2 regions of the Serratia sp. ID 25-353 genome follow, and region 2 is predicted to be linked to the other one. Evidence: riboswitches for the same ligand, from Rfam matches in the RefSeq annotation. Region 2 holds a riboswitch; the other holds the start of a gene.
What was found. A riboswitch is a leader RNA that binds a small molecule or an ion and turns the genes downstream of it on or off. The one in region 2 is predicted to bind fluoride.
Positions count from the first base shown of each region.

Region 1: it holds a riboswitch for fluoride, as region 2 does, so the genes downstream of both, crcB (fluoride efflux transporter CrcB) here and ACYF6X_RS08175 (DHH family phosphoesterase) in region 2, are expected to answer to the same signal.

Region 1 covers NZ_CM139236.1:3,064,364-3,068,774, forward strand. The annotation lists gene lipA (lipoyl synthase) at 1-136, shown strand, start outside; gene tatA (Sec-independent protein translocase subunit TatA) at 230-445, opposite strand; gene ACYF6X_RS14835 (diguanylate cyclase) at 664-1,731, shown strand; gene ACYF6X_RS14840 (GNAT family N-acetyltransferase) at 1,733-2,161, opposite strand; fluoride riboswitch at 2,243-2,305, shown strand; gene crcB (fluoride efflux transporter CrcB) at 2,385-2,768, shown strand; gene ACYF6X_RS14850 (TetR/AcrR family transcriptional regulator) at 3,057-3,653, shown strand; gene ACYF6X_RS14855 (multidrug effflux MFS transporter) at 3,660-4,411, shown strand, end outside.
Region 2 covers NZ_CM139236.1:1,711,873-1,716,283, forward strand. The annotation lists gene ACYF6X_RS08165 (AraC family transcriptional regulator) at 1-386, opposite strand, end outside; gene ACYF6X_RS08170 (diguanylate cyclase domain-containing protein) at 457-2,337, opposite strand; fluoride riboswitch at 2,506-2,581, shown strand; gene ACYF6X_RS08175 (DHH family phosphoesterase) at 2,621-3,367, shown strand; gene ACYF6X_RS08180 (adenine nucleotide alpha hydrolase family protein) at 3,371-3,799, shown strand; gene eno (phosphopyruvate hydratase) at 3,816-4,411, shown strand, end outside.

The DNA.
Region 1 (4,411 bases), 1.4 Mb from region 2:
CTACGTCAGCCCAGCCGAGTTCGACGAGATGAAAGAAGAAGCGATGGCGATGGGCTTCACCCACGCCGCCTGCGGCCCGTTCGTGCGTTCGTCTTACCACGCCGATCTACAGGCCAAAGGGATGGAAGTGAAATAACGCGTAATAGTTTGTTACGCTAAAGACGGCGGAAACGCCAAAAAACGGATGTCCGCAAGGCATCCGTTTTTTATTGCGCGCCGTCAGACGGGGTTAAACGTCTTTCTTTTCGACGCTCTGCTGAGCGGACTGGCTCTCGGCGGTGTTGTTGCTGGCGGCCGGCGGCGTGCTGTCGTCGCCCACAGCTTTTTTAAAGCCTTTCAGCGCCGCGCCAAGATCGGCGCCGAGCGTGCGCAGTTTGCTGGTGCCGAACAGTAAAATCACCAATACCGCAATCACCAGAAGTTTGGTAATACTGATACCTTCCATACTCACCTTCTTATCATAGAGCGCTGCGTGAACAGCGAGAAAAACTGACCTTGCCTGCGAATATTTAGCGACTTTCCCCCCGCTCGCACAACCGCAACATGTAACAGAGTGAGATCCGTCGCAGGAATGCCACGCGGCCCCGCGGCATGAATCCCAGACTATTCTTAGTTTATCACCCGCATGATACGCTGCCGTGATACTTATCAGGGAGAGGCCGGATGTATATTGCTCCATCCATTTTCGATGCCCGAAAATCCGGCCTCAGCTTCGCCAAACGCACCTATCTGCCCCGCGTCGCCGGCCTGGGGCTCGGCTTTATTTGCGTTTGCGCCGCGCTCTACCCCTTGGCCCCGCCCACGGCGGTCTGGCTATTGCTGGCCTTTCACGGTTTTCTCTGGCCGCATCTCGCCTACCGCCTGGCCTGCCGCGCCAAAGATCCGTTCAAAGCCGAGATCCGCAATCTGCTGATCGACTCCGCCTTCGGCGGCTTCTGGGCGGCGATGATGGCGTTCAACGCGCTGCCGGCGATTGTCATCCTGTCGATGATGAGCATGAACAACATCGCTTCGGCCGGTAAGATACTGTTTGTCAAAGGGTTGGCGATTCAATTGGCCACGGCGGCGCTGACCGGCGCGCTGCTCGGCTTCCCGTTCCACCCGCACAGCACGCCGCTACAAATCTATCTGTGCCTGCCGATGATCTACCTTTACCCGACGCTGCTCGGGCTGGTGACCTACCGCACCGCCAAACGGCTGGCGGAAAAGAAACAGGAGCTGCAACGCATCAGCACCCGCGATGGACTGACCGGCTTGTATAACCGCCGCCACTGGGAACACCTGCTGCATCGCCAGTTCGACAGCTGCCGCCGCTACCAGGACAACGCCACGCTGATTCTGATGGATATCGATCGCTTCAAAACCATCAACGACACCTTCGGCCATGCGCTGGGGGATGAAGCCCTGGCGGCGCTGGCGGAAGAGCTGCTGATCGGCTTGCGCAACGTGGATATCGTCGGGCGCTACGGCGGCGACGAGTTTGGCGCGGTGCTGCCGAACACCAGCGCTGAACAGGCGGAAATCGTCCTGCGGCGCATCCAACAGCGGCTGGACGCCGTTATCTTCAAAGAGGCGCCACAGCTGCGGCTGCAGATCAGCGCCGGCATCGCCAACTACCACCCCACGCTGGGCGGTTATCTGGACTGGCTGAAAGCGGCCGACGGCGCGCTTTACCGGGCCAAGCAAAATGGCCGCAATCGGCTGGAAACGGCGGCGCCGACGGGCGACTAACTTACTGGTTTAATAATTTGGCAAAATACTTCGGCGCTTCGACAAAGCCTTCGCGCCGGTAAAACGCATGCGCCCGCTCGCGGCGGCTGTGGCAATGGACCTCCAAGCGATCGCAGCCGCGACGGCGTGCCAGCATCTCGCCCTCCACCAGCAACCGCCGCCCTACCCCCGCGCCGCGCGCCCGATCGTCGACGCAAAAATAGCTGATGCGGCCAATGTCGCCGGCCAACGCCAGCTGCGGCAGAAAATGCAGCGACAGCACGCCCAGCACCTGCTCGCCTTCCACCGCCACCAGCAGCGCCTCGTCCGGATGCGCCAGCAGTTGGCGCATCCGCTGCGTCAGAAACGCTTCGGTGCCGGGATAATCCAACGCCGTCATTAATTCGGCGATAGCCTGGCGATCGCTCAGGCGCGCCGTTCTGATTTCCATGGGGTGACCTCGCAGGTTGTCGATACTACAAAATAGGCGGCGTTAGGTGTAACATCCACCGGGTACGGCAAAAAGGCCGTGCGGCACGCTGGAGATGACATTCCTCCCTAACCGCCTTCACAGGCTGATGATGTCTACGTAACCTCTCGGAGAGAGGCGCGTAGCGTTACGCCTGTCCCTTTCCGAGTCCCGTGAATTTCTCTGATTGAAAGGTAGTTGCCCCATGTTGAGCTCTTTACTGGCCGTATTTATCGGCGGCGGCGTCGGCAGCGTTTTACGCTGGGCGGTAAGCATGAAAATGAATCCGCTGAACGCCCATATTCCGCTCGGTACGCTGATGGTCAATCTGATCGGCGGTTTTATCATCGGCCTGGCGATGGCGATTTTCACCCGCATGACGCATCTGGATCCCACCTGGAAATTACTGATCACCACCGGGTTCTGCGGCGGCCTGACCACCTTCTCCACCTTTTCGCTGGAGGTGGTGTACCTGATGCAGGATGGCCGCTTCGGCTGGGCGCTGGCCAATATGCTGCTCAACCTGGCCGGATCGCTGGCGATGACGCTGCTGGCTTTCATGCTGGTGATGTGGGTCAACGGGCGCTAAGCCTTAATGTTTCCTTAATCTTGCATGCGCATAATCTCATCCAGTACTCCTGACTGGATGAGAAACCGCTATGTTTAGCCTGCCGAAAACCGCCGCCGAAGCGATTGCCGTTGCGCTGTGCGTGCTGATCGTCGCCGCCTTTATCAAATCCTACCTGTTCGCTTAAGCGCCTTTTCCCCGCAGCACGCGTTCATCTTGCGTCTTTCCGGCCGATTACACTACAATTGAGAATGAACGTTCACACCCAAAAATGTGAACCCGGCTCACGCGTAGCAAAGGATCGGGCAGATGCTCTCCCCCAACGACAGTAAACAGGCCAAGGTGCAGGCCCGTCGCGATCAGATCGTCGAAGCGGCGAAAACCAGCTTCCGCCGCCACGGCTTCCACGCCGCCAGCATGGCGGAAATCGCCCAGGGCTCGCAGCTCAGCGTCGGGCAAATCTACCGCTATTTCGCCAATAAAGACGCGATTATCGAGGAGATCGTCAACCGCATCATCGCCAGCAAGATGCAGCGACTGGAAAACCTTGGCGATCACATCAACCTGATCGCCGGCACGCTGGCGGCGCGCACGCTGTTTCAGCAGCCGGGCGAAAGCGAAACCGATCACATGCTGATGCTGGAAGTGACCGCCGAAGCCACGCGCAACCCGGTGGTGGCCAAAATGCTCAGCGATGCGGAAGCGCGGCTGTTTCGCCACGTGTGCCACAATCTGCAGCGGCTGTATCCCCATTTCAGCGCGGAGGAGATCGCCGCGCGGGTGGAATTTATCGCCGTCATGAGCGAAGGCACCGGTTACCGTATCCTTACCACGCAAAAAGCCGATGCGTCCCTGCTGCGCGATCTGTATCAGCAGGCCATTTCTCACCTGTTCAGGAAATCTTAATCTCCCATGACCAAACACTTAGCCAGACAACGTCTGGTGTACGCCGTCGTGCTTGGCCTGTTGGCCGCGCTGGGGCCGCTGTGCACCGATCTCTACCTGCCCGCCCTGCCGGAAATGGCGGGCGAGCTGAATACCTCCACCGCCGCCGCGCAGCTCAGCCTGACCGCCGGGCTGCTCGGTCTGGGCGTCGGCCAGCTGATTTTCGGCCCTTACAGCGACAAACTGGGCCGCATGCGCCCGCTGTTGCTGTCGCTGATCCTGCTGCTGGGCGCTTCGCTGTGGTGTGCCTTCGCGCCCACCATCGACCAATTGCTGATCGCCCGTCTGCTTCAGGGCATCGCCGGTGCCGGTGGCGCGGTGATTTCCCGCGCCATTGCCCGCGATCTGTACGCCGGCCATGAGCTGACCCGCTTCTTCGCCCTGCTGATGCTGGTCAACGGCCTGGCGCCGATCGTCGCGCCGGTACTGGGCGGCGTTATGCTGCAGGTGATGAACTGGCGCGGTATCTTCGGCGTGCTGGCGGCCATCGCCGTGCTGCTGTTCAGCCTGTCGGCGCTGAAACTGCGCGAATCCCTGCCGGTAGAACGCCGCAGCCAGGGCGGTATCCTGGCGATGTTGATGTCGCTGGGCAGTCTGTTGACCCAACGCTACTTCATGGGCCTGTGCCTGACGCAGGGCTTCGTGATGGCCGGCATGTTCGCCTATATCGGCGCCTCGCCTTTCGTCTTGCAGCAGATCTACGGCCTCAGCCCGCAGAT
Region 2 (4,411 bases):
GCCGCCAGCATCGGATCGTCGGTCAACGTGCTGTGGAAGGCGCCTTCCAGCACGGAGGCGTCTCCCATTCCACGGCGGTGCATAGCGGCGGATACCCAATGCTGGGGCAGATAAAGCATGGCATAGGTAAACCCTTCGGCCTGCGGCGCATGGCCATCGTGCACCGCGCCCGGCTCGATCAGCATGGCGCGCCCCGGCCGGCTGGTATGCAATGAGCGGTGGCAATTGAAACGCTGCAAACCCTGCTGCGTGACGCCCACCAGCATTTCGTCATGATCGTGAGGATCGTAGGCATGCCCCTGAAAGTGGGCATTGACGCTCTCGATGCCGGTTTCGTCATCGCGTCGCAGTTCGAGCCAGTCTTTGTGTTGATGATTAGACGCCATACAATAAGTCCGGAGTTCTGCTCACAGGAAAAGAAAAACAACTTACCCGGAGACGGTCACCGCTGCACGCTCACAACTCGCAGATGGCGAAAGTGCCCTTTCCGGCCGATTTCGCCTGATACATCGCGCCGTCGGCGCGGGTCAACAGCATCTCCTCCGTCACATCGCCGCGTGGGGAAATGGCCGCGCCGATGCTGGCGGAAAGCCGCACCTTCTGCGGCCCGATCTGCGTAATTTTGGCCAGATGCGCCAACACGTTTTCGCAAAACTCGCTGACTTCGCGCCGCGGATCCGTCAACGGCCACAGGATCACCGTGAACTCGTCACCGGCCAAGCGCGAGACGCTGTGGCGCTCGCCGGCGCAGGCGCTGAGCAATGTGGCGAACGTCTTCAGGATCAGATCGCCGAACTCATGGCCATAGCTGTCGTTAAGAGCCTTGAAACCGTCGAGATCGATAAACAACAGCGCCATCTGCCGCTGATGGCAACAGGCCTGCAGCGTGCCCGACAACCGGCGTAGAAACGCGCGGCGATTGGTCAATCCGGTCAGCATGTCGTGGGTTGCGTCATATTCCAACCGCTGCTGCAGCCGCTTAAGCTCGGTGATGTCCATGGCGAGAATGTAAAAGCCCTGAGCTTCGCACGGCACCAGCGTGGTGTGGATCATCAGCAGCCCCTGCCGGGTCTGCAGCTCATTCTCAAAACTCACCATTTCGCCGGCGAGGGCCCGTTCGATCATCGGTTTTGCTATCCGATAAACGCTTTCTCCCATGAAATCGCGCACCGTCATTCCCCTGAGGCTGGACTCCTCCAGACCAAACCAGGTTTTGTAGGCGCTGTTGGCGAACAGGTAGCGTTCATTGCCGTCGATCTGGCTGATTAAGGCCGGCATGTTGTCGGTAATGGCGCGCAAACGCTCCTTCTCCGCACTGAGCTGATATTCGGCGAGCACCCGGGTTTCAATCTCTTCGTTGAGCTTTTTCACCACCACGTTCAGCTCCCGCGTGCGAATTTCGACGCGTTCCTCCAGCTCATGCTGCAACGCGAACAGATCGGCCTCGGCCGCCTTGCGCTCGCTGATATCGACGATAACCGAGATGAAATGGTCCGGTTTGCCGTTAGGCAAGCGATTGAGCGCCACCGTCAACTGCACCCAAACGATCGAGCCGTCGGCGCGGAAATAGCGTTTTTCCATCGAATAGGTGCTGATTTCATTTTTCAGCAGCTGCTGCAGCTTTTCCAGGTCGGTGTTGAGATCGAGCGGATAGGTAATGTCCTGGAAGGTGCGATCCATCAGCTCACGTTCGGAATAATGCAGCATTTCGCAAATGCGCGGATTTACCCGCAGCCAATACCCCTGCAGCGAAACCAGCGCCATCCCTACCGCCGCCTGGGCGAAGGTCTGTTCGAACAGGGCCTCCGTGCGCTGCAGGTCGGACTTCAGGTTTTCGGTATAGACGTGGCGTTCAATGCTTTGCAGGTACTCCTCCACCACGGCGGCGAAATCATGCAGATCGGCCAGTTGTTCCGGGGAAAACGGCTGCGGCTGGCTATCGATAATGCACAGCGTGCCGAGCGGCAACCCGTCGAGCGACAGCAGCGGCTGCCCGACGTAAAAGCCGATCCGCGGCCCGCCGATCACCAACGGATTATCGAAAAAGCGCGGGTCTTCGGCGGTATCGGGTACCACCAACGCTTCGCGTTGCAAGATGGCATGGCCGCAAAACGAGATATTGCGCGGCGTTTCCCGGGGATCCAGACCGTAGCGCGACAAAAACCATTGGCGATCCCGGTCGATCAGCGACACCAGCGCAATGGTCACGCCGAAGTATTTCGCCGCCAACCGCGTGATGCGATCCAGTTTTTCCACCGAGTTCGAATCCAGCACGTTCAGCGAATTCAATACCGACAGGCGTTCGGCTTCGTTTTCGGGGAAGCAGGGTTCGAGCATGTTGTCTCCCATTGTGGCACCCACGGATCCGGCAGTAAGTCCGTTCAGCGTTTCCGTCGGTTAGCGGCAAATATCCTTGTCCATCATAGACTCACTCAGTATCAATCCGATTGTGCATTCTCGCCAGCTTTGCCGGACGTTGCGTTTGCCACCGCGCTGCGCTACAGTCGTTCACAAGGTGATGGTGTTCCACCTTTCCCAACCGCCGCGTTCACTCGAACCGGATGATGACGCCTGATATACAACTTCGCTTTATTTTTAGGCAGGTATGTCAGGAGTCGCTATGAATGAAATCTCACGTCTTACCCCTTTTCCGACCCAGCCCGATCTCGCCGTGCGGGAAATGCCCCTGTACGTTTTCGGCCATAAAAATCCCGACAGCGACAGCATCTGCAGCGCACTGGTGGTCGCGGACTGGCTCAATCACCTCGGCAAACCGGCCGTGGCTTTCCGCCTTGGCGACCTGACGCCGGAAACCCGCTACATACTGGCCGCCGCCGGCGTGCAAGCGCCTGCGCTGCTGAAAGGCGATCTTCGTGACCGTAAAGTCTGGCTGGTCGATTTTACCGACGTCGAACAAGGGCCGGCCTCATTGCCCGACAGCGACGTGGTCGGCGTTATCGACCATCATCGGCTGGGCACGTTAGTCACCCGCAACCCGCCCGATGTCTGGGTGCGCGCCGTCGGCTGTTGCGCCACCGTGATCCTGCAGATCCTGACGGCAGAAAAGCCGATGCCACTTAACGCCGCGCAGGCCACGCTGCTGCTGTCGCAGATAGAAGTGCGGGCCATGCGCGACATCGATCCGCTGTTGCCCGCCCTGCAACAGGCGCTTGAACAAGCGAAGCAGGAAGCCGGGCTGGAGATGACCGCGCTGCTGGTCACCGATATCACCCGCCGCCGCTCCACTCTGTATTTCTCGTCAAACCGGGTGCTCGACATTCGTCAGGTATCGCTGCCCGATATGACGAGCCGGAAAAAAGAGGTTTTACCGTGGTTAACCCTCCAGATCGCTAACGCAGGGAGATAAGTCATGTCGCTCTATCAACATGCTTTACTGCTGGTGCAGGATGAACGCGACGGCCGGCGGCTGTTGCGCCATGCCGAACACCTCAATCAGCAGATGAATACGCACATTACCGTGGCGCACATCAGCGCCGACTATGCCGAGCTGGACTACCTCAGCGATTCGCTGACCAAAGATCGCCAGTCCAGCGAGGTGATCGCCGCCAAAGCCATGCTCAGCCGCCTGGTGGAAGACTGCTCAATCCCCTTGGAGGTGCGCGCAATCGTCAGCATCCATCGCTTCAAAGACGTTGAAGCCCTGATTGCCCGCGAAGGCATCGATCTGTTGCTACTCGGCCATCAGAACCGACCGTTTGGCGTCTTTGCCTCCTTCGGCTTCGAATTCATCAACCATTTGTCGATCGACGTGCTGATAAAGCACGTGCCTACTCCCTAGAATGAGGTGATCATCCATGAGCTATGAGATTGAAAACGTAACCGCCAGAGAGATCCTGGATTCGCGCGGCAACCCAACCGTCGAAGTCGACATGAGCGCGGGGGGCGTCGTGGCCCGGGCTTCGGTGCCTTCGGGAGCCAGCACCGGGTCGCGAGAGGCGGTGGAGCACCGCGACGGCGATCCGCACCGTTTCGGCGGCAAAGGCGTGCTGGAGGCGGTGCACAGCGTCAAAACGGCGATCAATGAGGCGCTGCGCGGGGTGGATGTGCGCCAACAAGCGGAGATTGACCGCCGGCTGATCGCGCTGGACGGCAGCGAGAACAAGAGCCGATTGGGGGCCAACGCCCTGCTCGGCGTTTCTCTGGCCGCCGCCCGCCTCGCGGCGCAATTGTCGCAACTGCCGCTGTATCGTTATCTGGGTGGCATCGGCGCCAACCTGTTGCCGGTGCCCTGCATGAATATCATCAACGGCGGCGTGCACGCCCGCTGGCAAGGAGCAGACTTTCAGGAGTTTATGATTGCCCCTCTGGGCGCGCCGTCGCTGCGCGAGGCCGTGCGCTGGGGCAGTGAAGTCTATCAGACGCTGCGCCAAATCCTGTTGGCGCAAGGCCT